3 regions of the Geobacillus sp. TFV-3 genome follow, and region 3 is predicted to be linked to each of the others. Evidence: riboswitches for the same ligand, from Rfam matches in the RefSeq annotation. Region 3 holds a riboswitch; each other region holds the start of a gene.
What was found. A riboswitch is a leader RNA that binds a small molecule or an ion and turns the genes downstream of it on or off. The one in region 3 is predicted to bind cobalamin.
Positions count from the first base shown of each region.

Region 1: another riboswitch for cobalamin. It lies ahead of BJQ97_RS06525 (ABC transporter substrate-binding protein); the one in region 3 lies ahead of BJQ97_RS08925 ((2Fe-2S) ferredoxin domain-containing protein).
Region 2: another riboswitch for cobalamin. It lies ahead of BJQ97_RS12735 (ribonucleoside-diphosphate reductase subunit alpha); the one in region 3 lies ahead of BJQ97_RS08925 ((2Fe-2S) ferredoxin domain-containing protein).

Region 1 covers NZ_MPSP01000001.1:1,279,128-1,289,026, forward strand. The annotation lists gene nagA (N-acetylglucosamine-6-phosphate deacetylase) at 1-186, shown strand, start outside; gene nagB (glucosamine-6-phosphate deaminase) at 158-919, shown strand; gene BJQ97_RS06505 (GntR family transcriptional regulator) at 916-1,647, shown strand; gene nagE (N-acetylglucosamine-specific PTS transporter subunit IIBC) at 1,647-3,011, shown strand; gene BJQ97_RS06515 (DUF7916 family protein) at 3,052-3,969, shown strand; gene BJQ97_RS06520 (PH domain-containing protein) at 4,462-5,076, shown strand; cobalamin riboswitch at 5,333-5,531, shown strand; gene BJQ97_RS06525 (ABC transporter substrate-binding protein) at 5,666-6,625, shown strand; gene BJQ97_RS06530 (FecCD family ABC transporter permease) at 6,591-7,646, shown strand; gene BJQ97_RS06535 (adenosylcobinamide amidohydrolase) at 7,643-9,112, shown strand; gene cbiB (adenosylcobinamide-phosphate synthase CbiB) at 9,109-9,899, shown strand, end outside.
Region 2 covers NZ_MPSP01000001.1:2,528,164-2,538,062, forward strand. The annotation lists gene murB (UDP-N-acetylmuramate dehydrogenase) at 1-508, opposite strand, end outside; gene BJQ97_RS12710 (IMEF encapsulin system ferritin-like cargo protein) at 731-1,324, shown strand; gene BJQ97_RS12715 (family 1 encapsulin nanocompartment shell protein) at 1,340-2,194, shown strand; gene BJQ97_RS12720 (hypothetical protein) at 2,364-2,828, opposite strand; gene BJQ97_RS12725 (2Fe-2S iron-sulfur cluster-binding protein) at 2,965-3,315, shown strand; gene BJQ97_RS12730 (ribonucleotide-diphosphate reductase subunit beta) at 3,716-4,756, opposite strand; gene BJQ97_RS12735 (ribonucleoside-diphosphate reductase subunit alpha) at 4,863-7,145, opposite strand; cobalamin riboswitch at 7,274-7,469, opposite strand; partial or broken gene BJQ97_RS12740 (ATP-binding cassette domain-containing protein) at 7,655-7,888, shown strand; gene asnB (asparagine synthase (glutamine-hydrolyzing)) at 8,001-9,899, opposite strand, start outside.
Region 3 covers NZ_MPSP01000001.1:1,735,498-1,745,396, reverse strand. The annotation lists gene BJQ97_RS08950 (DNA topoisomerase III) at 1-1,733, shown strand, start outside; gene BJQ97_RS08945 (GNAT family N-acetyltransferase) at 1,807-2,190, opposite strand; gene BJQ97_RS08940 (glycerophosphodiester phosphodiesterase family protein) at 2,365-3,246, opposite strand; tRNA gene BJQ97_RS08935 (tRNA-Gln) at 3,444-3,515, shown strand; gene rraA (ribonuclease E activity regulator RraA) at 3,752-4,237, shown strand; cobalamin riboswitch at 4,296-4,489, shown strand; gene BJQ97_RS08925 ((2Fe-2S) ferredoxin domain-containing protein) at 4,677-5,054, shown strand; gene BJQ97_RS08920 (HoxN/HupN/NixA family nickel/cobalt transporter) at 5,051-5,761, shown strand; gene cobJ (precorrin-3B C(17)-methyltransferase) at 5,763-7,559, shown strand; gene BJQ97_RS08910 (sirohydrochlorin chelatase) at 7,759-8,595, shown strand; gene cobK (precorrin-6A reductase) at 8,610-9,386, shown strand; gene BJQ97_RS08900 (precorrin-8X methylmutase) at 9,494-9,899, shown strand, end outside.

The DNA of each region.
Region 1 (9,899 bases), 460 kb from region 3:
AATCCGGCGAAACAGCTTGGCATCCTTGATCGGAAAGGAAGCTTGCGGCCTAGCAAAGACGCCGATGTCGTCGTGTTGAATGAACGATATGAAGTCATGATGACGTTTTGCCGCGGCGTGCTTGCCTACAGCAAGCTGGATGAAAGGGGGAAGAGCGATGCCTTTAAAACTTTTGGAAGCTGCTGACTACGCAGAGATGAGCCGTCAGGCGGCAAGGATGATCATCAAACAAGTCAAGGAAAAGCCGAACGCCGTTCTCGGCTTGGCGACCGGCTCGACGGTGCTTGGCACGTACCATGAGCTTGTCACCGATCACCGTCAAAACGGGACGTCCTACCGACGAGTGCGCACAGTCAATTTGGATGAATACGTAGGCCTTGGCCCGGATCATCCGAACAGCTATCGCTATTATATGAATCAGCATTTGTTTGCTCAATTGGACATCCCGCTTCATCAGACGCATGTGCCGGACGGGTTGGCCGCTGATCTTGATGAAGAATGCAGCCGCTATGAGCGGCTCATCGATGAATTGGGAGGCATCGATTTGCAGCTCTTAGGCATCGGCCGCAACGGCCATATCGGGTTCAACGAGCCTGGGACGCCGTTTTCGACAGCCACCCACGTCGTCGAGCTGACCGAGCTGACACGGGAAGCGAACGCCCGATTTTTCCCGTCGTTTGATGACGTGCCGCGCTATGCCATTACGATGGGGATTGCTACCATTTTGCGCAGCCGCCGCATCGTGCTGTTGGCGTCAGGGGAGGAAAAAGCGGAGGCCATTGCCCGGCTTCTCGAAGGCGTTGTCACACCGGACTTGCCGGCTTCAGCGCTTCACCTTCATCCGGATGTAACGATCATCGCCGACCGAGAGGCGCTCTCGCTCATCCCAAAGGAAAAGCGGCGGGTGGATGCGCCATGATCGATAAACAGTCGCCGATTCCGATTTACTATCAGCTCGAGCAATATATGAAAGAAAAGATCGAAAAAGGGGAGTGGCAGCCGGGCGAGATGATCCCATCTGAGCGCGAATTGGCGGAAATGTATGACATCAGCCGGATGACGGTTCGGCAGGCGGTCAACAATTTAGCGAACGATGGCTATCTCATCCGCCGGCGCGGGAAAGGGACGTTTGTCGCCGCTCAAAAAATCGAGCAGTCGCTGAAAGGGCTGACAAGTTTTTCCGAAGATATGCGGGCGCGCGGCATGGAGCCCGGCACGATCGTCCTCAGCTTTGAGACGGTTCCGGCTTCCGAGAAGCTCGCTCAAGGGCTTGGCGTCACGGAAGGCGATGACCTTTACGAAGTTCGCCGCCTCCGGTTGGCCGACGGGGCGCCGATGGCGCTCGAGACGCTCTATATTCCCGTCTGTCTTGTTCCGGGACTAACGCGTGATGTTGTAAGCGGTTCTGTTTATGAATTTATCGAAAAAGAAAAAGGGATGATCATCGGTTCTGCTGTTCAAACATTGGAAGCATCTGTCGCCCGCAAGATGGAGGCGGAGCATCTGAAGATGAAAGAAGGGGCTCCGGTGTTGCTGCTTGAGCGCCGCACGCACCTTGTCGACGGTCGGCCGCTTGAAGTCGTCAAATCGGTGTACCGCGGCGACCGGTACAAATTTATGATTGAGATGAAAAGGGGAGGATCATGATGTTAGGCTTTTTACAGCGGCTTGGAAAAGCATTAATGCTGCCGATTGCCGTTTTGCCGGCGGCAGGATTGTTGCTTCGGCTCGGTCAGCCTGATTTATTGAATATTCCGTTTATCGCCGCCGCAGGCGATGCCGTGTTTTCCAATTTAGCTCTGATTTTTGCAATCGGGGTTGCTGTCGGATTTGCCAAAGACGGCAACGGCGCCGCCGCTCTAGCCGGCGCGATCGGCTACTTTGTCTTGACAAAAGGGGCGGCTGCCATTGATAAGGACATTAATATGTCCGTGTTAGGCGGCATCATCTCCGGGGTTGTCGCTGGGCTTTTGTACAATCGTTACCATGATATCAAGCTGCCGGATTGGCTCGGCTTTTTCGGCGGACGGCGGTTTGTGCCGATCGTGACCTCGTTTGTGATGCTTGTGCTCGCTTTGGTTTTCGGCTATGTTTGGCCGCCGATTCAAGACGGCATCAACGCGGTCGGTCATTGGATCGTTGGGGCAGGAGCGCTTGGTGTCGGAATTTTCGGGTTCCTCAACCGGCTGTTGATTCCGGTCGGGCTGCATCATGTGTTAAATAGTTTTGTCTGGTTTGTCTTTGGCGAATATAACGGCAAAACCGGCGATTTGAGCCGCTTTTTCGCCGGCGACCCGGATGCGGGCATTTTTATGGCCGGCTTCTTCCCGGTAATGATGTTTGGCCTGCCTGCGGCAGCACTGGCGATGATCGCCGCGGCGAAAAAAGAGCGGCGCAAAGCGGTCGCCGGAGCGCTCTTCGGCGTGGCCTTGACGTCATTTTTAACTGGGATTACGGAACCAATTGAATTTTTGTTTATGTTTTTATCGCCGCTCTTGTATGTCGTCCATGCTGTGTTGACCGGCTTGTCGCTCGCTGTGGCGACGATGCTTGACATCCACCACGGGTTTACGTTCTCGGCGGGAGCGATTGACTTTTTCTTAAACTACGGCATTGCGAAAAAACCGTATTTGTTGATTATTCAAGCTCTTGTATATGCTGTCGTCTATTTCGTCGTCTTCTATTTCCTTATTACAAAGCTCGATTTGAAAACGCCAGGCCGTGAAGATGAGGTGGAGGGCGAGTTTACCGACAGCGGTGCGGCGCAGTCGGGCGTCAAATACGAGGACCTTGCCGCCAAATATATCGAGGCGTTGGGAGGAAAAGATAATCTCGCGCAAATTGACAATTGTGTCACACGCTTGCGCCTAAAAGTAAAAGACATGGCAAAAGTCAATGAAGCAGAATTGAAACGTTTGGGAGCGAAAGGTGTGCTTCGCCTCAACCAAACGGATTTGCAAGTGGTGATTGGCACCGATGTCGAATTTTTAGCCAACGCCATGCGAAAATGATAAGCCAAATGCATGAGAATGCAAGGGGGAAAGTGATCTCGTGAAAAGGCTGTTGGACTGCGCTGCTTCCGATTTTCGCCGGATGACAGGAAAACAGTTAAAACAATCGATTCAGGCGTCAGAAGGCAGAGTGATGGTCGCGGAAGTCATCGGGGAATTTGCGCCGCTTTACCCAGCGGTCACAAACGCTGAACTGGCGGCGGCGTTTGGGGCGGACTTGCTGTTGTTGAATAGGTTCGATGTGTTTCGGCCGGTTGTAAACAGTTTGGATGTGAATGAACCCGATCAAATCGTTGAACGTCTCAAGCAGTTGACGGGACGTCCAATCGGCGTCAATTTGGAGCCTGTTGACCCGAATGCGAAGCGGATCGAGCATTTTGCCTCTCTTCCAAGCGGAAGAATGGCGACGGAAGAATCGTTGCAGGAAGCAAAGCGTCTCGGTTTTGATTTTGTCTGCTTAACGGGAAATCCGAAAACGGGTGTGACGAATGACGAAATCGTGACAGCCCTTGAAACGGCGCGGTCCGTTTTAGGCGAAGACGCTCTAATTATTGCTGGAAAAATGCATGCAGCAGGTGTTGCCAACGAAACAGGGGGCAATATTATATCGGAAGAAATCGTGGTGCGGTTTATTCGCGCTGGCGCCGACATCGTTTTAATGCCTGCCCCGGGAACGGTGCCGGGAGTGACGTTGGACAAAACGGAGCAGCTTGTTCGGGTGGCCCATGAACATGGGGCGCTTGTGATGCTGACGATCGGTACAAGCCAAGAAGGAGCTGACGAGAGTACGATTCGTCAAATCGCGCTTGCAAGCAAAATGACAGGGGCGGATCTCCATCATATCGGCGACGCTGGCTATCATGGCATCGCTGTTCCAGAGAATATTATGGCGTATTCGATCGCCATTCGCGGCAGACGCCATACGTATATTCGCATGGCAAGATCGCCGTTGAGATAAAGTGGAATATGATCAGTCGAGGGGTGTCCCAAAAGGATCGGGACACCCTTGCTCATCACCATATATCGACACGAAACAATGAATCATGCGCAATATGTTGTGTTTCGTTTGAGAAGAATGAAGCTTTTGGGTCAGCCCCGTTTTTTTGTCGGCAGAGGATAGGATGGGAGCCAAGATGATGGAAAAATAAGTTTGCGGATGTGGGAAACATTTGCCTTGTACCGCCGTCTCTATTTATTTGATCTTTTTGCGGCTCACCAACAAAGACTCCCGGCTAAGTGGAGAATTGTAGACTCCTGCATGGCCTGACGCCGGCATAAAAGGCGTTGGGCCTTTGATTTTTGGCGGCGATGAAACGTTTTTCCGATCTCGACGTATTACATAGATGAAAGGTATGAGATTACGGCGCCTTGTCAAGGCAAAACGCGTTGTGCTTGTTCGCTGCATGGTGGGCGCCAATAAAAATTGGGACACCGGAGAGGAGAAATGAGCATGTTTGGAAAAGTCGCCGCTGATGTGCTCGGATTGAGCGACATCGGCACGGTCATTCAACCGAAAGACTATGACAAAGTGGATGCCGATGATTATGTGATGCACGAGGATGGGGAGAAAATCTATTTTCTGATCAAATCGAAATCGGATGAGTATTGCTTCACCAACCGCGCGCTCATCCATTTGGACGGCACAAGCGCGACGAGCAAAAAACGGACGCTGCGCCGTTACGATTTCTATAAGCATCCGATTTCCGACGTGTCGCTCGAAACAGCGGGGACGGTCGACCTGGACGCGGAAATCAAATTTAAAATTGGGCCGCACTCCTACTCGATCGATGTGCATAAAAAGCATATTGAAGAACTGAAAGATTTGTATAAATCGCTGCTGGCGATCGCTGAGATTTGCCATGAAAATGAAATGAAGTTCGACTATGCCGAGCGGAGTCTGGAATTGGCGGCCAAGGTGTTTGCCAACATGCGCGGCGACGGCGCCAACATTGCGGCCGATTTTCAAGCGGTGAACGAATATGCATTTCGATGGCTGACCGAAGCGAAAAAGAACTATACAGTGAAAGATTTCGGCTTTGTGTTTGACAAATATATTCAACAGTGACGAGATGAAGGTTGTATCGGGGAAAGACGCCGTGCCAGAGGCGAGGTATCTTTCCTTATTTTTTTTCAAGATGGCAGTATAGATGGGGCAGCTGCTTTTTGTCTGCAGGAGAGGGCTAGGATCATTCCGCATATGTAGGAGGAGAGCGTGATAGATAAACACCAACAAGTCATGATCACCGTTTCAGCCTGCTGTAAATTCATAGTTGTCAAATGCTAAACGCTGCATTATTATAAAAATGTCCATATCCGACAAATTCATCAACTCGCAGCAAGGTGCCGTGAAGGCTTAATAGGGAATCCGGTGGGAATCCGGAGCTGTCCCCGCAACTGTCAATGCGGACGAAATGAAATCGCCACTGTACGGACAGATGGCTTGCGCTGTTTTCCGTACGGGAAGGCTTCAGAGTAGGAGGAAGCATGAGCCAGTAGACCTGCCTTGCTTGCAGCAGTTTCCGACTCTTCGGGGGGTGAGACGCGGAAACGGTGGCACAGGCTTGTTTTGCGCCTGCATAGGCCGTTTCGCGCTCATTCCCCCGCTAGGACGGAATGGGCGTTTTTATTTTGCACAGCAGGAGGGGGAACAAAGAATGAAACGTTGGACATGGCCGACGGTGTTGGTGGCGCTATTCCTTTTGGCTGCCGTGCTGGTCGGCTGCAGCAACGGAACGAACGGCAACGCTGAGCCGGCGAAACAAGAAAAGCCGAAGACGGAACAAGCGGCGTTTCCGGTGATGGTGAAAGACGGGCTCGGCGAGGATGTGACGATCAAAGCCGAACCGAAAAAGATCGTTTCGCTCATCCCAAGCAATACGGAAATCGCCTATGCGTTGGGGCTTGGCGAGAAAATTGTCGGCGTCAGCGATTTTGACAATTATCCGGAAGACGTCAAAACGAAAACGAAAATCGGCGGCATGGAGTTTAACGTCGAGAAAATCATTTCGCTCAAGCCGGATCTCGTCTTGGCCCACGCGTCAAGCGCCCATAACTCGCGCGATGGCCTGCAGCAATTGAAAGACGCTGGCATCACTGTGCTCGTTGTCAATGATGCGAAGTCGTTTGATGATGTGTATGCGTCCATCGAATTGATCGGCAAAGCGACGGGGACGACGGGCAAAGCGAAGCAAGTGATCGATGAGATGAAAGAGAAGCTTGCGCAAATTCAAGAAAAAGCAAAACAAATCCCAGCGGACAAACAGGCAAACGTCTGGATTGAAGTGTCGCCGCCGCCGCAAATTTATACAGCCGGCAAAGGGACGTTTATGGATGAGATGCTTCAAGTGATTTCAGCGAAAAACGTCGCCGGCAACTTGGAAGGCTGGCCGATGGTGACAGAAGAAAAAGCAGTGGCCTATAAGCCGGACGTCATCATCACAACGTACGGCGGAGCGAAGCAAGTGCTTGAGCGCGCCGCTTGGAAAGACGTGCCGGCGGTGAAAAACAAGCGGGTGTATGACGTCAACTCCGATTTAGTGAGCCGGCCGGGACCGCGCCTTGCCGAAGGGGTCGAGGAACTTGCCAAAGCCGTTTACCCGGATGTGTTCAAGTAAAACGCTGATGTACGCTCTGGCCGTTACAACGGCCGTCCTTTCGTTGCTCGTAGGGATATCGACAGGATCGCTGTCGATTCCCTTTTCTTCTATTATCGGCATTCTCGCCGCCGAATGGTTCGGGGTGCCGCTTCCGTCTGACATTCCGGCCGATTGGGTGCCAATTGTGATGGCCATTCGCCTGCCGCGCGTCGCGCTCGCCTTTTTGGTCGGCGCCTCGCTGGCGATGGCCGGCGCGGCGTTCCAGGGGCTTTTAAAAAACGCGCTCGCCGATCCGTACACGCTCGGCGTCTCATCCGGCGCCTCGGTCGGAGCGGTGCTTGTCATTTTTCTCGGCTGGCAATGGCCGCTGTTTGGGACGTTTACGCTGCCGGTTGTCAGCATTTTGTTCGGCATGGCGACGCTTGTTGCCGTTTTGGCGTTCACCCGCGCCGTCGAACGGCGTATGTCGGTCGAGACGATCATTTTAGCCGGCATTATTTTCGGCGCGTTTTTCAGCGCCTTCATTTCGCTCATGATCGCTTTGACCGGGGAAGAATTGCGGCAAATCATTTCCTGGCTGATGGGGAGCGTGGCGATGCGCGGCTGGAAATACAGCGGATTGCTGTTTCCGTTTTTCCTCATCGGCGCGGTGGTGCTGATCGCCAACGCCCGCGAGTTAAACGCGTTTGCTTTTGGCGAGGCGGCGGCGCTTCATGTCGGCGTCGATGTTACGCGCCGAAAAGTGATCATTTTGACGGCGGCGGCGCTGCTTACAGGGGCGGCGGTGTCGGTGTCGGGGACGATCGGTTTTGTCGGGCTTGTTGTTCCGCATATGGTCCGGCTCGTTTGCGGGCCGAACTACCGGGTGTTGTTGCCGCTGTCGCTCTTGTATGGCGGGGCGTTTCTTGTGCTTGCCGATGTGGCGGCGCGGACGATCATTGAACCTCGCGAATTGCCGATCGGCGTTATCACCTCGTTGATTGGCGCTCCGCTGTTTGCGGTGTTATTTTTCCGAAAAACAAGGCGAAAGTTGGGATGATGATGCTTGAGGTGCGCGCCGTATCACATCAGTATGGGGTAAAGCAAGTGCTTGATCATGTGACGTTTTCCGTGGAAAAAGGGGAGCTGTTCGGCATCGTCGGGCCGAACGGCAGCGGTAAAACGACATTGCTCAAACTCATTAGCAAAGAGCTCCCGCTTGTAAGCGGGGAGATCACGATGAGCGGTCAGCCGCTTTCGGCGCTGTCTGCGAAGCAATGGGCGCGGATGGCCGCCGTCCTGCCGCAGACGGTGGAGGCGGCGCACGGCTATACGGTGAAAGAAACGGTGGCGCTCGGCCGCTACGCCCATCAGCGCGGCTTGTTTCCGGCGTGGACGAAAGAGGATGAAGCGGCGGTTCAAGAAGCGCTTCGTGCGGTCGGCTTGGTCGACAAAATCGATGAGCCGCTTGAGCGGCTGAGCGGCGGAGAGCGGCAGCGCGCCTATTTGGCGCGGGCGCTCGCTCAAGAGCCGCAGCTGCTCTTGCTCGATGAACCGACGAACCATATGGACATAAGCGGGCAAGTCCGGCTTTTGGACCGGCTCGTGGAAGCTGCGCGCTCCCGCGGCCTGACGGTTGTCGCCGTCTTTCACGATATGAACGTCGCTAGCTTATACTGCGATCGGGTGATTGTGTTAAAAGAAGGAAAAACAGCAGCGCTCGGCGCCCCGGCGGACGTGATGACGCCGGCGCTGCTTCAGGAAGTGTTTGCCGCGCCAGTGGTGCGTCAAGCCCACCCGGCGGCGGCGAAACCGGTGTTCTCGTTTGTGCCGAAAGGAAAAGAAGAATCACCAGCCGCCGGGCTTCGTTTGTCCTTTCTTGATGACGCCGCTGTTCTTGCCGCCCGAAAGCCGCTTCGCGTCCTGTCTTCTGCATTGATCGGCGCCGGGTTTCAATGGGCGACCCATTTCGTCAACCGCCAAGTTGGCTTGGATTATGATTGCCGCGATGCGGAAGAAGACATGCACCGTTATTTGGAGCAGCGCGGGTTTTTGCCGGAACGAACGGTCGGCATGATGACAGCGGTTGACGTCCGTGATGCTGTGTGGGTTCAGGAGGAAGGGGAAGCGTTTTTGGTTGCGGTCATGGCGACGGCCGGCGTCGGCAATGCAATTGATGCGGCGCGGTCGTGGCAGCATAAGCCGTTTGCGGTGAAACCGGGGACGATCAATATGGTTGTTGTCATTGATGGAAGGCTCACCGATGCCGCGTTCGTGCAAGCGGTCATGACGGCGACGGAAGCGAAGGCGAAAGCGCTCGCTGACCGTTCGGTTTGCGACCCGGAAACGGGGACAGTCGCCACCGGGACGTCGACTGATTCGCTCGCCGTGGCGGCGACGCAAACCGGGCGGACGTTTGCCTATGCCGGAACAGCGACGGAACTGGGGCGGGCGATCGGCCGGCTCGTGTATGAAGCCGTAACGGAGGCGCTTGACCGCTACAAGCGGCGGAGGGGACGGCCATGACGCACCTGTTCGCGTTGACGGTGGCTCTTCTGCTCGATGCCGCCTTTGGCGACCCGCGCTGGCTTCCGCATCCCGTGCGCGGCATGGGGAAGTTGATCGCTTGGCTTGACCGACGCTGGAATCAGGGGGCAAAGCGGCGGGCGAAAGGTGCGGCGGCCGTGGCGGCGGTGTTGGCGGTCGTTTATGGGTTGTCGGCGTTGGTCGTTTATGTGGGATATACGCTGTCGGTGTACGTGGGGGTGGCGGTTGAGGCGGCGCTCATTTTCACCGCCATTGCGACGAAAAGCCTCGCTGAAGCGGCTGAAGAGGTGCGCCGGCCGCTTGAAGCGGGCGATCTTCCTGCGGCGCGGCGGGCGCTGTCGATGATCGTCGGCCGCGATACCGAGCAGCTTGATGAAGCCGGCATCACCCGCGCCTGCGTCGAAACGGTGGCGGAAAATACGAGCGACGGCATCACCGCCCCGCTCTTTTATGCGGCCATTGGCGGCGCGCCGCTCGCTATGCTGTACCGGGCGGTGAACACATGCGATTCGATGATCGGCTATAAAAACGAAAAGTATCGCGAATTTGGCTGGGCGGCCGCCCGGCTGGATGATGCGCTCAACTACGTTCCGGCGCGGCTGACGGCGTTCCTCATGGTATTGGTTTACGGCGGCCGTCGCTTTCGCCGTTCGTTGGCGATTTTGCTTCGCGATGCCCGCCGCCATCCGAGCCCGAACAGCGGCTGGCTCGAGGCGGCGATGGCCGGTCTGCTTGGCGTGCAGCTTGGCGGAACGAATACATACGG
Region 2 (9,899 bases), 790 kb from region 3:
CGTTCTTTAACGTTTTCAACTCGCCGGCGAGCGTCGCCACTTTGACATGATCAAGCACATCTTTCACTTCACCGCCGTATGCCCCGGCGTTCATCATGATCGCCCCGCCGACCGACCCTGGGATGCCGCAGGCAAACTCCAAACCGGTAAGGCTTTGTTCCAGCGCAAACCGCGACACCGCTTTAATGTCCGCCCCGCTTTGTGCGATCACGTTGTTTCCTTCGCGCCAAATGCGGTTCAAATGCTTCAGCTGCATGACAATGCCGCGCAGCCCGCCATCGCGGATGATGACGTTCGAACCGTTTCCAAGAAGCGTAAACGGCAGGTGGTGCTCTTCTTTCAGCCGCAACACTTCAATGACCTGCTCGTACGTTTCCGGCCAGACGAGAAAATCGGCCTTGCCGCCGATCCGCACCAATGTATGGTTTTTCATCGGCTCATCACGAAGGACGTTTCTTTCTCCACAAATTTCCACAAGCCTTTGATAAATCTGTTCCGCACGTTCCATCGTTCTGTCACCTTCTTTATTCTTCCATGCCGCTTGGCGGCATTCATCCATACCGTTTCCATTATCGCTGGAATCGCGCCGCATATCAAGTGGGCAATGTTCCTGATTCTGTTTTATTCTGGACTAGGAGAAAAGGTGACGTTCGAAGGAAGGCGAGATGTTTATGTCTCTTTCAATATGGAAAAGATGATAACAATCAATCATAGTGTAGGAGGGAGTCTATTGCACGACACGTTAGCAGAAGTCAGCGCCATCCTCAACCGGTCGAAAGAAGCGCTCGGCCAGTTTCAATCGATTTTAGAACCGACGATTGAACAGGCCGCTGACGACCATGCACGGCTGTATTGGCATCATATTTACGAAGAAGAGGAACACCGGTTTGACCGTTTGACCGCCTTGCTTCCAAAGTTGGAGGAGGCGTTGGCGGACGAAGCATTCTTATCGCGGGAAAACGGCGACTTTTTGCGCCTGTTGCAAGACATCAGCCTTGAAAAATTCGGCTTGCACAACTTTTTGGAGCATCTCGATTTGTCCCTCTTCCACTATAAAGGGACGGAACATGAACCAGCCATTACGGCACTGCGCGACATGACCGCTGCGGACTACCAACAGATGAAAGCCGCCCTCGAAACGCTCAATCGCGCGCTGGACGCACCGCTTTCCTTCGCGGCCGCGGTGCCGACAGACGAAAAAGAGAACCAAAAAGATCACCTAAAACTACCTCAGTATGCCGCCATGCCCACCGTGTCGTCATCCGTCAGCCCATCGTCCGAAGCGCGGCGGCAACTGACGGTTGGCAGCTTAAAAAACATATAAGAAAGGAGAGGAAACATGGATAAAACGAAGCTGTACTCAGAAGCCCCTCTCACAAGCAGCCAATGGCGCGAGCTTGACGAATTGGTCATTGAAACGGCGCGCCGCCAGCTCGTCGGCCGCCGATTTATCGATTTGTACGGTCCGCTCGGCGAAGGCGTCCAGTCGGTCGCCAACGATATTTATATGAACCCGGAACAGGGGGACATGAGCTTCCACGGCAAAAAGCTGAGCCTTTCTGAGCCGACGCGGCGCGTACATGTAACGATTCCACTTTTATATAAGGATTTTATTTTATACTGGCGCGATATCGAACAGGCGAAACAGCTCGGCAGCCCGATCGACTTTTCCGCCGCCGCCAACGCCGCTCAGCAATGCGCGCTGCTCGAGGACGATTTGATTTTCAATGGTTCAACTGAATTTGATGTGCCAGGCATTATGAACGTCAAAGGAAAAATCGCCCACATTCGCAGCGATTGGATGAAATCGGGCAACGCCTTCACTGACGTCGTCGAAGCGCGCAACAAGCTGCTTCAGCTCGGCCATACCGGCCCATACGCGCTCGTCTTGTCGCCGGAATTGTATGCGTTGATCCACCGCGTCCATGAAGGAACGCACGTGCTTGAAATTGAGCATATTCGCGAGCTGATGACCGCTGGCATTTACCAAACTCCGGTCATTAAAGGCAAACGCGGCGTCGTCATTGACACCGGCCGACAAAACATCGACCTCGCTGTCGCGGCCGACATGCAAACTGCGTTTTTAGACACAGAAAATATGAACTACCTATTCCGCGTCTATGAGTCCGTCGTACCGCGCATCAAACGTCCAAGCGCCATCTGCACGCTCGAGGATCCGAACGAGTCAGTATGAGCGGCGCCTGATCTGGAGAAGCGGCACGCGGGCTTCCCTTGCCATCAAACAGCAAAAACGGCATAAGGCCAGCGATCCGCGCCATGAAAACGAGGCACAGCAAGTTCCCTTTAACGAAAACGCACCCGGACGATAGGGGAAATCGCCGGGCGGTTTGTTGATTTTCCCATTAAGCGGTGCGGGCCGTTTGTCCTTGAACGTTGGAGACGAGCAGCGACAATTCGGGGCTAAGCGCCTCAACGCCGATGTCATCGATAATCATTTTCGCTTCCTGCCAAAAATGAACGGTATAGCTGCCTTCATAAATCTCAAAGAGGCGTTTTAAATAGCGCCGCTTATTGTGGATGGCTTCCCGTTTATAAGCGGCGTTGTTCAGCTCACGAATTTTTTTATGTTCAGGCGCAGAGATGACGCTGATGTCATGAACGTTGACGATGAGCCGTTCCCCTTGTTCGGTCACAAAACCGACCGAATAGTATTGGGCGCCTAGTTGATCAATATGAACGATGCAGACGTTTCGATATTCTTCGCCGGAACGGAGGCGGAGAAGCGCCGCTTCCACCGCGCCGCCGACTTTTCGCTCGTTGGCCAAAATCGCTTTCATATCGCGCAGTCCGTTCATCGGAATGCCCATGGTGTCTCCCCCTTGACCTTTACTGAGATGACGTTTTCGCACTTCTTTTTACATATATGATACCAATGATTCACCCTTATGTAAATGATATTCATTTTCAAATCAAGGATGTAATTTAAAGGGGATGTAGTTAAAAATGGTAAAATCGTTCACAGTCGGCTCATTGAAGCCCGCCTCCCGGTCAACGGAGCGCCTCGCTTCCGCCACAGCTAAGCCTGATGGATCGCCCGTTGTGCGGCCGTCTGCCATTCAAATCAAACAAAACGGAAAAACATTCACTGTACAGCGCAATCCCGGCGTTTCGCTTCTTGACGCCGCTCTAGGACAAGGTGTTCTGCTCGATCACAAATGCAAAAAAGGAACGTGTGGCCGTTGCATGATCACCGTTCTGGCCGGCGCTCACCTTCTTGCTCCGAAAACGCGGCGCGAGCGCGAAAAAACGGATCAACCAGCGAAACGGCTTGCCTGCCAAGCACAAATCCAATAAGCCGATCGCTATTTTAGCACGATCGGCTTATTTTTCCCATGCAACCGCTCCCACCTACTTTCTCTCATTGCCTGACGCTTTACGCCATGGTATGATGATGAGAAATCCCAAAAAACGGAGGGGATGCCGATGAGATACATCACCTTAACCGACGTCTTTGCCCATCCGATTGCGCAAAAATATTTACTTTCATCAGGTAAGCTGCTCGCGCGCCAGCGGCACAGAACGATACACACCATCGAATGCCCTCTTATATTCTCATCATCCACTCACACTTTAAGACTGCTTGGCATCATCTGCCCCGCCAAAACGCCCGCTGTCGTTCTTCCAAAAAAGACGAACAAACGGCCTTATCCGGCAAAAAGCCACGCTGATCGTTGTCAAACGGAACTTCTCTCATTTATAACTCATCAAATCCGTTGTCCACTTGCACTTTTGTATATTGGCGCGGCTTCTGTTCAAAGAAGTCTGATTTGCCGAGGTCGACTTCTTCGTACGCTTTAATCCAGCGGAGCGGGTTCGTCCGATAGCCGTCAAACGGACGGTCAAATCCAAGCTGATGGGCGCGGACGTTGGCGTAAAACTTAATGTACGCTTCCAAATCAGCCAAATCGATGCCATCGATGTCATGCCCGATAATTTCCCGAGCCCATTCGATTTCCAGCTCAGCCGCTTTCATAAACGTTTCGCGGACAAAATCCGCCAGCTCCGGCGTCCGATATTCCGGGTATTCGTTCAACACTTCCTTGAAAATTTTCGCAAACAAGTCGACATGAATGTGCTCATCGCGGTTGATGTAATTGATCATCGTGCTCGTCGCCACCATTTTTTGCTGGCGCGCGAGGTTGTAGAAAAAGGCGAACCCCGAGTAGAAAAACAGCCCTTCTAAAATGACGTCAAAGACGATCGACCGCAGCAAGTTTTCCACGTTCGGCTCTTCCGCAAACGCCTTGTAGCCGTTCGTCACAAAATCGTTCCGCTTGCGCAGCGTCGGTTCGTTCCGCCAAAAGTCGAATACTTCATCTTGCTTCGCTTTCGGCACAAGGCTCGAGAGCACGTACGAATACGAATGGTTGTGAATGACTTCCTGCTGGGCGAGCATGATCATGAGCGCATTGATGCTCGGATCCGTAATGTAATCGGCGACGCGCCCAGCGTAGTCGGTTTGGATGCTGTCAAGCAGCGCCAACAGTCCGATGATTTTCAAAAACGCATCCTGCTCGCGGGCGGTCAGCTGCGGAAACTGCTTCACATCTTGCGACATATTGATTTCAAACGGCGTCCAAAAGTTGACGAGCATTCGCTTATATTTCGCATACGCCCATGGGTAGGCGATATCGTCCCAGTTCAACACATTCGAGCAGCGGCCATTGATGATGCCCGTCGAACGGTTCGGCGCCTCTGGATCCATAATCGGCCGTCTGACTAAGCTGATCGTCATTGTGTCGATTCCTTCCTTTCTCTTTCAAGTATCGTGATGCGCGACCAACCGCAGACGCCCCTCCCACACAAGGAAGGGAAAGCCTGACCAAAGGCGTTTCCCGTGGTCAGCTCGCGCAAGAATCGCACTCTTCGATCGTCCCGGATGTCGAACGCACGTAATACGTCGTTTTCAACCCCGACTTCCATGCCGTCAAATGCAAATCGAGCAACTCTTTTGCCTTAATCGTGTTCATGACGTAGAAGTTAAATGAGATGGCTTGGTCGACATGGCGCTGGCGGGCAGCGTTTTGCTTGATGCTCCAATGCTGGTCGATATGGTACGCCGATTTGTAATACCATGTCGTCTGTTCGTTTAAATCTGGCACCGTAACGGGAATCTTATAATCTTTCTTTTCCTCGGCGTATACTTTTAAGAAAATGGGATCAATGCTCGCCGTGCTGCCTGCGATGATCGACGTCGATGCGTTCGGGGCGATGGCCATGATATAGCCGTTCCGCATCCCGTAGCGGGCCACATCTTGCTTCAGCTGATCCCAATCAAGTTCGCCGTGGCTTTGGTAGCCGCGCCGTTCAAAATAAGCGCCCGTCTGCCAGTCCGACCCTGGAAACGCCGGGTAACTCCCTTTTTCTTTTGCGAGCTCCATGCTCGCCTGAATCGCCAAATAAGCGATCGTTTCATACAGCTCGTCGGCATAGCGGACCGCTTCGTCTGACTCCCAGCGAATGCCTTTTAACGCCAAAAGATGATGCCAGCCAAAGGTGCCAAGCCCGACAGCGCGATATTTTTGGTTCGTCAGGCCGGCTTGCAGAACTGGGATATTATTGAGATCAATGACATTATCAAGCATCCGCATTTGAATCGAGATGAGACGCGCCAAAACACCATCGGTCACCGCGCGCGCCAAATTGATCGACGATAAATTGCAGACGACAAAATCGCCTGGTATTTTTTCAATGATAATCGTCCCGTCTTTCACATATTGCCGTTTCATCACCGTTGGGCTTTGGTTTTGCGCGATCTCGGTGCAAAGATTGCTGCAGTAGATCATCCCGAGATGGCGGTTCGGGTTTTGCCGGTTCACTTCATCGCGGTAAAACATAAACGGCGTCCCCGACTCAAGCTGGCTGCGCATGATGCTTTTCATCACTTCAATCGCCGGCACTTTCTCTTTCGACAGGCTCGGTTCGTTGACACATTGCCAATATTTCTCGCGAAAACTCCCGCTCCCTTTTTCCTCATCATAAAAGTCTTCCAAGCTAAAGCCCATCACCTTCCGCACTTCATGCGGATCAAACAAATACCAGTCGCCTCGCTGTTCGACCTGCTCCATGAACAAGTCCGGAATGCACACGCCGGTGAACAAATCATGCGTCCGCAGCCGTTCATCGCCGTTGTTGAGCCGCGCGTCCAAAAACGCGAAAATGTCTTTATGCCATACATCCAAATAAACGGAAATGGCCCCTTTGCGCTGCCCTAACTGGTCAACGCTCACCGCTGTGTTGTTCAGCTGCTTCATCCACGGGATGACGCCGGAAGAGACCCCTTTAAACCCTTTGATGTCGCTGCCGCGCGAACGGATTTTGCCTAAATAGACGCCGATGCCGCCGCCTGATTTGGACAAATTGGCGATGTCGGTGTTGCTGTCATAAATTCCTTGCAAGCTGTCATCGACCGTATCGACAAAGCAGCTTGAGAGCTGGCCGTACGATTTCCCGGCGTTGGCGAGCGTCGGCGTCGCCACCGTCATGTATAAGTTGCTTAACGCCCAATACGCTTCCTTCACGAGCGCAAGCCGCCGTGTGGCCGGTTCATTCGCCATTAACGTCATGGCAATGACCAAAAACCGCTCCTGCGGCAGTTCATACAGCCGCCGCTCATAATCGCGCGCCAAATACCGGTCGGCGAGTGTGCGCAGCCCGATGTACGTAAACAGCTTGTCCTGATCGGGATCAAGAAACGCGCCGATGGCGTCGATTTCTTCTTTCGTATAACGTTCCAACAGAAGCGGACTGTACACCCCTTGTTCCGTCAGGGCGGCAAGCAGCGAATAGAAATCGCCGTACCGCTCGCGCTCGTCGTACCCGCGATGCCGCGCCGCTTCACGGTACAATTGCCGCAAATACAGCCGAGCGCACACAAACGTCCAGTCCGGCTCCTCTTCGCTTATATACGATAACCCCTCCAAGACAGCCGTCTGATACAACTGTTCAACCGTAACCGTTTCTTTTCGCGAGACGAGCTGCCAAACACGCTCGACATATTCATCAAGCGACAGGCGGCCGAATCCAGCCGCGGTCCGATGGATCAGCGATGCAAACTCTTCACGTGAAAAAGAAATCGGTTTCCCTTGGTCATCGATGATGATCATTTTCGTCAGCACGGTCATTTGCTTCCCCTCTCCTCCAATAAAAAATCCGCTCGGGCAAGCGAGCGGATGAAACGACAGACGGAAAAAGGCAGACGAACTCCTTTTCTTTTTCCCTATCGTTTCATCTTCTCACACCCCGAAGAACATGAAACGTTCCAAGCAAGGCAGGTCTCCTGACTCGTGCATCGTCCTACTTTGGGGCCTTCCCAGCGGCGCGCCGAATGGCTTTTGCCGCCAGTGGCCATCCCATTTCGTCCGCACATACAGTTGCGGGGGCAGTTCCGGATTCGCACCGGATTCCCTATTAAGTCCAAATGGACACCGTTGCTTGGTCAAACCATATGTAGTTGTATAAAAAGGACCACAAACCAATATATAGTATTTAGCATCCTGATGGAACAAGCATATACCAAAACCGGGAAAATTGCAAGAGCGGGGAAAGTAAATTTTTCTTTTCCGCCCAAAGTCCGTTCATAAAAGCGTGCTACGATTCACATGTACGAATCATCACAAGGAGGGAGCACAAAATGGGAGCAAAACATCAAATCGCACCCGACCATCAAGAGTGGGCGGTGGAAGCGCACGGATTGGTGAAAACATTTGGCGGCCATCGGGCCGTCGACGGTCTCAACTTACGCGTGCGCGCGGGCACGATTTACGGGGTGCTTGGCCCTAACGGAGCTGGCAAGACCACAACGATCCGAATGTTGGCAACGTTACTGCGCCCGGACGCCGGTTCGGCCAAAATCTTTGGCTACGACAATCCAATAAGAACGGATCCGCCCTTTTTACTCCACCGTCGAACCACTTTCTCTTCACGGTGATCAAAAAAGACATCCCGGCCGAACCCCGGGATGCCCTCTCGTTTCCTTGTTACGCCTCCAAAACGGACGCTGGACGCTTTTCGTTTTGTACGGATTGAGCAAAATCGTATTTCTTTTCTACATACACTTGATGCCAAACCATAAACGCCAACACCGTCCACAGCTTGCGGCTATGGTCCGCCTTGTGGCGGGCATGTTCATCCAGCAACCGATAGAGCACGTCCTTATGGAACAGATGATCCGTCTCGCTTTCGTTGATGAGCTGTCTCGCCCAGTCATACATTTCGTTTTTCAGCCAGTGGCGAATCGGCACCGGGAACCCTAATTTTTTTCGGTTTAACACATGATCCGGCACAATGCCCTCGGCCGCTTTACGCAAAATATATTTCGTCGTGCCGTTGGCTGTTTTCATGTCAGGGGCGATTTTGGCCGCGACGTCAAACACCTTTTTGTCTAAAAAGGGAACGCGCAGCTCAAGCGAATGGGCCATCGTCATTTTATCCGCTTTGACTAAAATATCACCCCTTAGCCATGTATGAAGGTCAATATACTGCATCCGGTTGACGGGCGGGTAATGAAGCGTTTCGCGGTAAAAAGGAGCCGTCACCTCCGTATATTCGCGCCCCTCTTGGTACGTTTTGAGCAACGCAGCTTTTTCCTTTTCGCTATAGATTTTGGCATTGCCGACATACCGTTCTTCGAGCGGTGTGGTGCCGCGCTCCAAAAAGCTTTTTCCTTTCATCCCGTCCGGAAGCAGCTTCGCGATCATCCGCAACACGGCTTTTACGATGCTGGGCATTCGCGCAAACAGCCGCAACGACTCTGGTTCGCGGTAGATGTTGTAGCCGCCGAACAGCTCGTCCGCCCCCTCGCCGGAAAGCACAACTGTGACATGCTTTCTCGCCTCACGGGCGACAAAATACAACGGCACAGCCGCAGGATCAGCCAGCGGATCATCCATATACCACATGATTTTCGGCAATTCATCGATATACTCCTGCGGCGAAATGACATAGCTAATATTGTCCACCCCAAGCTTCTCCGCCGTTTCTTGGGCTACATCAATTTCGCTGAACCCTTCCCGCTCAAACCCGACAGAAAACGTCTTTAGGTCCGGATGGAATTGTTTCGCGATGGCGACGATGAACGATGAATCAATGCCTCCCGACAAAAACGCACCAACCGGCACATCGCTGCGCATATGGACGCTGACCGAATCAAACAGCGCATCGCGGATTTGCTTGACAAGCTCCTCTTCCGATTGACGAATGGGCTCGAAGGATGCCTTCCAATAACGATGAATCGTGAGCGGTTTTCCGACTTTTTTCTTGAGATAATGCCCCGGCTCTAACTTGTAAATGCCATCTGACATCGTCATCGGCTCAGGAACATATTGGAACGTTAAATAATGCTGCAGGGAATCGCAGTCCAACGCTTCCTGTCCCAGAGCCAGCAAGATGCTTTTCTTTTCCGAAGCGAAAAATGTGCGCCCTCCTTGCTCCGCATAAAAAAACGGCTTAATGCCGAACGGATCCCGCGCCGCAAACACCGTTTTCTCCTGCTTGTCCCAAATGACAAACGCAAACATCCCGCGCAGTTTTTCGACCGCTTTTTCTTTTTCCGCGCTGTAAAGGGCAACAATCGCCTCGGTATCCGAATGCGTCGCAAACGAATATCCTTTCGCCGCCAGCTCTTCCCGCAATTCAATATAGTTGTAAATTTCCCCGTTAAAAATGATCCAATATCGATCGTTTTCATAAGACAGCGGCTGATGCCCCGCCTCCAGATCGATGATGCTCAGCCGCCGAAAGCCAAAACTCACGTATTCATCAAAAAAATACCCCTCATCGTCGGGGCCGCGATGGGTAATCAGGCGGTTCATCTCCATCAACATTGTTTTCCATGTTTGCTCAATCGCTCTCGGGCGATCATGAATACAACCAATAAA
Region 3 (9,899 bases):
AGGCCATTGAGGAAGGGTTTCGCCGTTTGCTTGATGAGCAGACGACGCGTCCGCTCTATGAGGAAGCGTACGCCCGCGCCTGTGCGGATTGGCTCGTCGGCATGAACGCCTCGCGCGTGTACAGCCTCTTGCTGAAGGAGCGCGGAATGAACGACATCTTTTCCGTCGGGCGCGTGCAGACGCCGACATTGGCCTTAATCGTCCGGCGCGAGCGGGAAATTGAGCAGTTTTGCTCCGAGCCGTTTTGGGAAGTCGTCGCTTCGTTTGCCATCGGCGACAAGCGCTATGAAGGAAAATGGACGGATGAAGACGGACAGACACGCCTTAAAGATGAGGCGATGGCGAAAAAGATCGCCGCCTTTTGTGAAGGCAAACGCGCGGAAGTCGCTGACGTCCGCACGGAGCGGAAAACGTATCAGCCGCCGCTGTTGTTCAACTTATCGACGTTGCAGGCGACCGCCAACAAGCTGTACCGCTTCTCGCCGAAAAAGACGCTTGACGTGCTGCAATCGCTCTACCAAAAAGGGATCGTTTCGTACCCGCGCTCCGATTCGATGCACGTGACAAAGGGAGAAGCGGAAACGTTTCCGGCTATTTTGCAAAAGCTGTCGTCGTTTCCAGCGTACACTTCTTATTTTCCGTTGCCGCAGCGGTCGATTTTACAGAATAAACGTTATGTAAACGAGAAAAAAGTCACTGACCACTACGCGATCATTCCGACCGAGCAAGTGGTGGATCCAGAGAAGCTGTCCGCTGACGAACGGAAAGTGTACGATTTAGTCGTTCGCCGCTTGATTGCCGCCCACCACCAGGCGGCGGTCATCGATTATACGACCGTCACGACGCTCGTTGACGGTCGGGCTCGCTTCGTTTCGAAAGGAAGACAAGTCGTCGAGGAAGGATGGCGCGCGGTCATCCGCCCGCATGAAGAGGAGAAAGATGCTGTGCTGCCTCCCCTTGAGCGAGGCGAGGCAGGGGAAGCGGCCGCTGTCAAGGTGAAAGAAGGGAAGACCGAGCCGCCGAAACGGTATACGGAAGGCGAACTCATCACCTTGATGAAAACGGCGGGAAAATTTTTGGATGACGAGGAACTGGAAAAAGTGCTCGCCAAAACGGAAGGGCTCGGCACGGAAGCAACAAGGGCGGCGATCATTACCATGCTGAAAGAGCGGAAGTATATTGAAGTGAAAAAGAACCTCGTGTACGCGACCGACAAGGCGAAAGTGTTGATCGAGGCGCTCGGCGGCACGATCCTCGCCTCGCCGGAAATGACGGCGAAATGGGAGCAGCGCTTAAGCGAAATCGGAGAAGGGAGCGCCTCGCCCGCCGCCTTTATGGAACAGGTGAAAAAGTTGGCGCAAAAAGTCGTCGCTGACGCCATCGCCGCCGCGCCAAATTGGAATTTCAGAGGGGTTGACACCGCCTCGATCCAGCGGACAAGGAAGAAAAAAACAATGGGTGAGAAGCTTGGGCCGTGCCCGCTTTGCGGCGGGACCGTCATCGACAAAGGAACGTTGTACGGCTGCGACCAGTACGCGAAAACAAAATGCTCGTTTACGATCTCCAAACACATTCTCGGCAAAACGATTTCGGCGGCGAATGTGAAAAAGCTGCTGGCGCAAGGGAAAACAAATGTCATAAAAGGGTTTAAAAAAGGCGGGAAAACGTTTGACGCCATACTAGTTTGGGATGAAAACGAGAAGAAATTGTCGTTTCAGTTTCCGAAGCGGTGATGAAGGCAACAGAAGAAGTAGGGAAGGAGAGTTTGGCGAAAAGGCGGACCGATGGCGGCCCGCCTTTTGTGCTTTACTCCGTTCGCGGCTCTTGAATCCGCTCCATCAACCGCTCCGGCTCGCTCGGCGTGGCAAAGCCGAACTGCCTGTATAGCCCGTGCGCGTCTTTCGTCGCGAGCATCACCTTGCGGACAGCGGCGACATCAGGATGGGCGAGCACGCATGATAACAGCCATTTCCCGAGATCTTGCCCACGGTATGCTTCATCGATGAACACGTCGCAGAGATAGGCGAACGTCGCCCGGTCGGTGATGACGCGCGCTATGCCAATTTGCCTGTCGCCGTAAAAAAGGGAAAAGCAGAGCGAATGGTTAAGCGATTTGACGATCGTTTCGCGGCTGCGCCCATGCGCCCAATACGAACGGGCGAGAAAGCCGCATACGCGGTCAAGCTGCACGCGGCGGCGGTCCGTCGTTACGGTAAACGATCCGTTTTGGTAGTCGATGGTCGTCTACATGATCTTGTCTCCTTTTTCTCAAATGATACACCGAATCGGGTCAAATGGGAACGATTTTCGTTTTTATTAAACATTATGTAAAAAATAAGCTCCCCCTGGCTCTCTGAAGGCCGGTCAATGGCGGAGCAGACGACGGCAGGCGGCGATGCGGCCAGGGCGGTCTGGATAATCGGTGAACAGGCCGTCAACGCCGAGGGTGCATAGGCGAGCGAGATCGTGTGGTTCATTGACGGTATAGACGTGAACAATGAGTCCGTGGCCATGGGCGGCGCGCACCCACTCTTCGGTGACGGCCGAAAGCGGCAAGCCGATGCCATCGGCATAGATGGCGATGTGTTGGAGCAGCTCGTCGCGGCCGCTGTGCGCTTCCTTTTTGCCGACCAATTGAATGAGCCGAATGCCGTGCGGGATGAGCGGTCGGAGCGCTTGCAAGCTTTCCGGGTGGAATGATTGAAACATGACGCGGCGCTGTTGCAGGAAACCGTGTTTTTTCAATAGATGGACGACCGCCTCTTCGATGCCGGGCTGTTTTGTTTCGATGTACAACGGGGCTTCCACACGCTCCGCTTTCAGCATCTGAATCACCTCCTCAAGCGTCGGGATGCGCTCGCCGGCAAAGCGCGGGTCAAACCACGATCCGGCATCGAGCCGCCTCAGTTCAGCGAACGAAAAATCATTTACCCGCCACGGAGCACGGCGCGGGTAGACCGTTTCGGCATTTGTCGTCCGGGCGAGCGTGGCGTCATGCATGGCGATGAGCTTTCGGTCTTTTGTCATCTGCACGTCGACTTCTATATAGTCCGCCTGCATGCAGGCGGCAAGGCGGTAGGATGAGAGCGTATGCTCCGGCGCGTATCCAGACGCGCCGCGGTGGGCGATGATGTCGGTTTTCGGCTGGCTGGATGGCTGGCGGGTAGCCGAGGACGCTAAGACGAGCGGTAGCGATAACAGAAACCATGCGCAAAAACATAAGCGAAAAACAGTAATTCGGCGCATATGCATCTCTCCCTTTCCCAATTCAACGATACCATAATTAGGGAAAATAACCATGAAGGAAAAACGAAACAACGAGGTGATATGGTGATGAAGAAAGGGTTCTTGTGTCGATAGTTTCGCGCATACAGCAAAAGGATATTCAGTTTGATGCATAAAGCACGCCGTTATGCCGCATACTGTAAATGACAACAAAGTGATGGGCTATAGCCAAGCGGTAAGGCAACGGACTTTGACTCCGTGATGCGCTGGTTCGAATCCAGCTAGCCCAGCTGAATCGCCGGACGGGGCTCGTTCGTCCCGGCGGCCAAAACGGCTTCCGCCATGTTGTGCGGGGCCGTTTTTTCGTTCGCCGGAAAGCGGGGACGAGAAAATCTTTTTATCGTTTTCAGCGGTCCCGCAAGGACACGCATCCGATTCCCGAGCAGAAGCAGCGCCGCAAAAAATGTGGAGTCGGCAGGATTTTGACGAAAGGAGGCGAATGAAAAAAACGAAAGGGGAGAGGATCATGAAAACAGCTGATTTATGCGATCAATTTTTAGATGAGTTGCAAGTCTGCGAGCTGCCGTTCCAATCGTACGGCGGAAAACGGATGTTTTCCGGACCGATCGCGACGGTCGATGTGTTTGAAGACAACGTCCTTGTCCGTGAAGCGCTCGAGACGGTGCCGCCGGGGACGGTGCTCGTAGTCGATGGAAAAGGCTCGCGCCGCGTCGCTCTGTTAGGCGACCGGTTGGCGCAAATCGCCTGCGACCGGGGGCTTGCCGGCGTCATTATCCACGGCTGCATCCGCGATTCAGCGGAAATCGGCCGCATGCCGCTTGGTGTCATGGCGATCGGCACGTGCCCGGTGAAAAGCAAAAAAGAGGGAAAAGGCGTCCGCGATGTTGTGCTCGAGTTTGGCGGCGTCCGCTGGGAGCCGGGCGCATACGTGTACGCCGATGCGGACGGCGTTGTCGTCGCCCGCGAAGATTTGTCGGCAAAAAACGGTTGACGGCCGCCATCAAGTTGTACTACGATGAAAACGGATGCTTGTTCCATGACAAGATCAATAGGCGAGAAACAAACAAGGTGCCTAAGCCTGCTTAAGGGCTTGGGTGAAAAGGGAAGCCCGGTGAAAATCCGGCACGGTGCCCGCCACTGTGATGGGGAGCTTTGCGGCAGCAAGTCACTGAAGGATGCTTCGGGAAGACGCCGCCAAGCGATGATCCTAAGTCAGGAGACCTGCCTTGTTTGGATCGGACGGATGCCTACGGGATTATAGGCAGACGTGCGGGAGAATGACGGCTTCATGAGGCCAGGCCTGTTCGGGCCGTTTGCGGCTTTTCGTATGCATTTTTCTGCACCTCTGCTGTAGAGGTGCTTTTTCTTTTGCCGAAAAACCGTCCGTCTGCCGCCTTTCATTCTATCATTCTAACATAAGGGGGGATTCGATGGCGACGTGGGATTTACAAGGAATGAGGCGTCATGTATTCATTTGCAACGGAGGGACGTGCCTTCGCCATGGCGGGGATGACGTGACAGCCGCGGTCCGTGAGGAGATCGCCCGCCTCGGGCTTGACGACGCCGTTCATACAACAAGGACGCGCTGCAACGGTCGCTGCCAAGATGCATGCGTGATGATCGTCTATCCGGATGGCGTTTGGTACCGGCTGATGAGTCCCGAGCGGGCGAAGGAGGTTGTGCGCGCCCATTTGCAAAACGGCGAGCCGCTTCGCGCGTGGGCGGCGTATGAATACCGTGAAGACGGGTTGACCCGCCTTGGTGGGACGGAGTCGGTTATTGGCGTTCGAAAGAGGAGGACGCAATGATGGAATGGGCCAGTTATGTAATGTTAGCGATATTTCTTGGCATGCGTCATGGGATGGACAGCGATCATGTCGCGGCCATTGCGGATATGGTCGGAAGCGAGTCGCGGCGAAGACAGCAGTTGGCGCTCGGAATCATGTACGCTATTGGACACGGAGCGATCGTGTTTGTCATGGGGGTGGCGGCGCTCGTGGTCGGCGCCCGGCTTCCCGAGTCGTCAGCCGCCGCCATTGAGCTCTTAGTTGGCGGTACGCTTGTGCTTCTTGGTGGGATGATGCTTTTTTCTCTTTTTCGGCGTGGTGAGGTGAAAAGCCGGTTTCAGCTCCTTTATGAGTTCGGCCATACGGTTACTCGATGGCTGCGGGGAAGGCGGGAAATGGACAGTTTCCGTTCTTTTTCGCATGTTGGTTGGGTTGGCGCCTTGATCATCGGCATCATTCATGGCATTGGCGTCGAAAGCCCGACCCAGCTAGCCATTATCACCCATGCGGCCGGAAAAGTGCATGTGAGCGCGGCTGTCCTTCAGCTTGTACTGTTTGTGGTCGGCTTGCTCATTGCGACGATTGCCACAGCGGCTGGATTATCGTGGGGATTTTGGAAAGCAAAGCAGCGGGAACGGCTGTTTTATGTCCTTGGTGCGGTCACAGGTATTTACAGCATATGGTTAGGGATGTCGATGATAATCGAGATATGGAGAAGGGGGCTGTAAAGTGGTCGGCAAATTGCTCATTGTCGGCTTTGGCCCGGGAAGCGTCGACCATATGACAAAGCGGGCCCGTGAAGCGATTGAAGAAAGCGACGTCATCATCGGTTACAAAACATACATTGAACTCGTGCGCGACCTCATTGCCGGAAAGGAGATCATCAGCACCGGCATGACCGAAGAAGTGAGCCGCGCCCAAGCGGCGGTCAAATGGGCCGAGCGCGGCAAAACGGTCGCCGTCATTTCGAGCGGCGACGCCGGGTTGTACGGCATGGCCGGACTCGTGTACGAAGTGTTGATTGAAAAAGGGTGGACGAAAGACAGCTCGATTGAAATCGAAGTCATCCCCGGCATTTCCGCGATCCATTCGTGCGCCGCTCTGCTTGGCGCGCCGATTATGCACGATGCGTGCACGATCAGCTTAAGCGACCATTTGACGCCTTGGGAGCTGATTGAAAAGCGGTTGGAAGCCGCTGCGGCCGCTGATTTTGTCATCGCTTTGTACAACCCGAAAAGCGGGCGGCGCACCCGGCAAATTATCGAAGCGCAGCGCATCCTGCTCCGCCATCGGTCTCCGGAAACCCCGGTCGGTCTGGTGAAAAGCGCGTACCGTGAACGCCAGCACATCGTGCTCACTGATTTGGCGCATATGCTTGACCATGAGATCGGCATGTTGACGACGGTCATTATCGGCAACTCAACGACATTCGTCCATGACGGCGTGATGATCACGCCGCGCGGCTACCAGCGCAAGTATCAACTAGCAGCCGCCGTCCAGCCGCTCAAACCGCATGAACGGCTGCGCAAAGAAGCGGAGCCGTGGGCGCTTGACCAGACGAAACCGCTGAAAGATGAGGACGAAGGAAGCACGGGGGCACCGGGGGCATCAGGGCCGTCCGAAGCGGCTGTCTTCGCTGGCGGCAACCAGAAGGATCGTGCTTTCACCGCCTTGGCCACCGCGGTTCGACCGTCGTCTGTTGCCACGGTCACTAAGGAGGCCGAGCCAACGCCGCCGGCTGCCGTTTTGCCGACGCTTGCCGCGCCGCTGGCAAAAACAGCGGAACGGCAGCCGACCGCCGCGCCAAAACGGGTGAAAGAAACAGCCGAAGACGCGCTCGCCGCTTTAGAGAGACGGAAAACAAGAAAGACGGCGGCCGTGTTGTTGGAAGCGGCGGTGAGCCCGGGCGTGGCCAATAAACAGTTCACTCCGGAACAGCTCCTTGTGCTCGCGGAAATCGTCGGGCCCGATGGGAAAATGACGTACACGCCAGACCATTATATGAAAATCGAACGGATGACGGAGGATCCAGACGGGCTTGTGGCTCGTCTCGTTGCCGCAGGGCTGACGGTCATGCCGGTCGGTGATGTGCTGACGGTGAAGGCATGTGATTTTTGCGATGGAGAGAAAAAAGACGCCATTCCATACGCGGAGGAATTGGCTCGCCGATTTGGCGGCATGGCGCTGCCGAAAGAGTTGAAGCTTGGCATCAACGGCTGCGGGATGGCGTGCTACGGCGCGGTGCGCGAAGACATCGGGCTTGTGTATCGGAAAGGGAAATTTGATTTGTTTTTGGGCGGGAAAACGGTCGGCCGCAACGCCCATCCCGGCCAGCTTGTCGCTGAAGGCATTCCGCCGGAAGAGATTGTGGCGGTTATGGCAGAAATCATCGAACAGTATCAAGAACAAGCACATCCAAATGAACGGTTTCATAAGTTTTTCCGCCGCGTGAAGCAAGTCGGACGTTTTTCACACGAAGAGGCAAAACCGGCCGCGTCCATCGAAACGCCGGCTTGCGGTGAGTGACGAAAGCATGCGTTATATGTGCAGCTTGAACGTCTGCAGATGTCGTTGGGGTCGAAGCGGCGCATCTTTTTCCGACAGTCGATCGAATAACCGGCTGGCTCCATAAAAAAGCATAGATGGGCTCCTCGCATTTGGATGAAACGCCCACGCTTATAGGGAACGGCGGAAGACGTCTGCTAACAAAAGGGGGAAAACAAGAATGAGAGCCATTTTATTTGTCGGCCATGGGAGCCGCGATCCGGAAGGGAACGAGCAAGTGCGGGAGTTTGTCGAGCGGCTGCGGCCGCGTCTTCCTGCTTCCTTTCATGCCGAAACGTGTTTTCTTGAATTTGGCCGTCCGTCGATCGGCGAAGGAATCGAACGCTGTGCTGAAGCCGGGGCAACGGAAGTGGCGGTCGTTCCGCTCATTTTATTGCCGGCCGGGCATTCGAAGCTGCATATCCCGGCGGAAATCGATGAGGCGAAAGCGCGCTATCCGCATATGGTGTTCCGCTACGGCCGCCCGATCGGCGTTCACGAGCAGACATTTGCGATTTTGCGCGAACGGCTGCAAGAAATCGGCGAGCGTCCGGAGCAGCCGGACGACGGAACAGCGGTCATTTTGCTTGGCCGCGGCGGGAGCGATCCGGATGCGAACAGCGACTTGTACAAAATCGCCCGCCTCTTTTGGGAACAGACCGGCTATGCGCTCATCGAGCCGGCGTTTATGGGGGTGACGACGCCGTCGCTTGATGATGCCGTCCGCCGCTGTTTGACGCTTGGGGCGAAGCGGATCGTCATCTTGCCGTATTTTTTGTTCACCGGTGTGCTCATTAAGCGGCTTGAGCGGCAAGTGGCGCAATACCGCCTCGACCATCCGCACGTCTCGTTTGCGCTTGCGGATTATTTCGGCTTTCATCCGAAACTGATGGATATCGTGCTTGACCGCCTCCAAGAAGTGCTCGATCAAACGGTGGCGATGAACTGCGACGTATGCCAATACCGGCTGCACGCCGCCCATCATCACCATCACCATCATCATCACCACCATCATTGAAGGAGGAAGCGTCGATGATTTTATTGTTAGCCGGAACAAGCGATGCCCGCGAATTGGCGGTGATGATCCAACAGGCTGGCTATAACGTGGCCGCGACGGTCGTCACCGATCACGCGGCCGAACAGCTCGAAGCTGCCGGCATTCGCACTTATGTCGGCCGTTTAGACGCATCCCAGCTTTCCAAGCTGGCCAAAGCCGAAGGGGCGAAAGCGATCGTCGATGCAAGCCATCCATTTGCCGAAGAAGCGTCGAAAAACGCCATGCAGGCGGCGGCTGAGGCCCAATTGTCATATATCCGCTACGAGCGGCAGGCTTCTTCGATTGCGTCCGATAAGGTGACCTTTGTCGACAGCTATGAAGAAGCGGCCGAATTGGCGGCGGAAAAAGGCGGCGTCGTCATGCTCACAACCGGCAGCAAAACGCTCGACATTTTTGCCGCGAGGCTCATCGGCCGCCCAAACGTCAAGGTGATCGCGCGGATGCTGCCGCGAAAAGACAATCTCGACAAATGCGAGCAGCTCGGGTTTTCCCAAGAGCAGATCGTCATGATGCAAGGGCCGTTTACAAAAGAGCTCGATCGGGCGCTATACCGCCATTTCGGCGTCACGGTCGTCGTTACGAAAGAAAGCGGCAAAGTCGGGTTTGTCGATGAGAAAATTGCCGCCGCTGAAGAGCTTGGCATTGAGGTGATCGTCATCCGCCGCCCGCGGTTGTCGTACGGCATTGTGCATCACGATTTTGCCGGCGTGCTTAATGCGTTGAAGCAACACGCGCCGCTTCCAACCGCATAAGGAGGCAAAAAAAGAGGCAAGTTGGTGAGACAAGGCGCAAAAAAAGCCAGTTTAAGTGAACCGTGGATTTCAGCGATGCCATGATCTTGAGAAAGGAGCGAATACGAATGGATTTTCATACAACGTTCCGGCCGGTGACGGTGCAGCCAGAACAAATCGAAGCGCGGAGCTTTCAAATCATTGATGAGGAAATCGGGGAGCATTCATTTACGGAAGAACAATACCGAATCGTTCAGCGCGTCATCCATGCATCGGCTGATTTTGAGCTTGGCAAAAGCCTCATTTTTCACCCGGATGCGATTCGCTCAGGCATTGACGCCATTCGCAATGGCAAGCTCGTCGTCGCCGATGTGCAAATGGTGCAAGCCGGCGTCAATCAAGCGCGGCTTGCGAAGTTCGGCAGCGCGGTGCGCGTCTATATTTCGGATGAAGACGTGATCGCTGAAGCGAAACGGTTGAATACGACAAGGGCGATTGTCGCTATGCGCAAAGCGGTGAAAGAAGCGGAAGGCG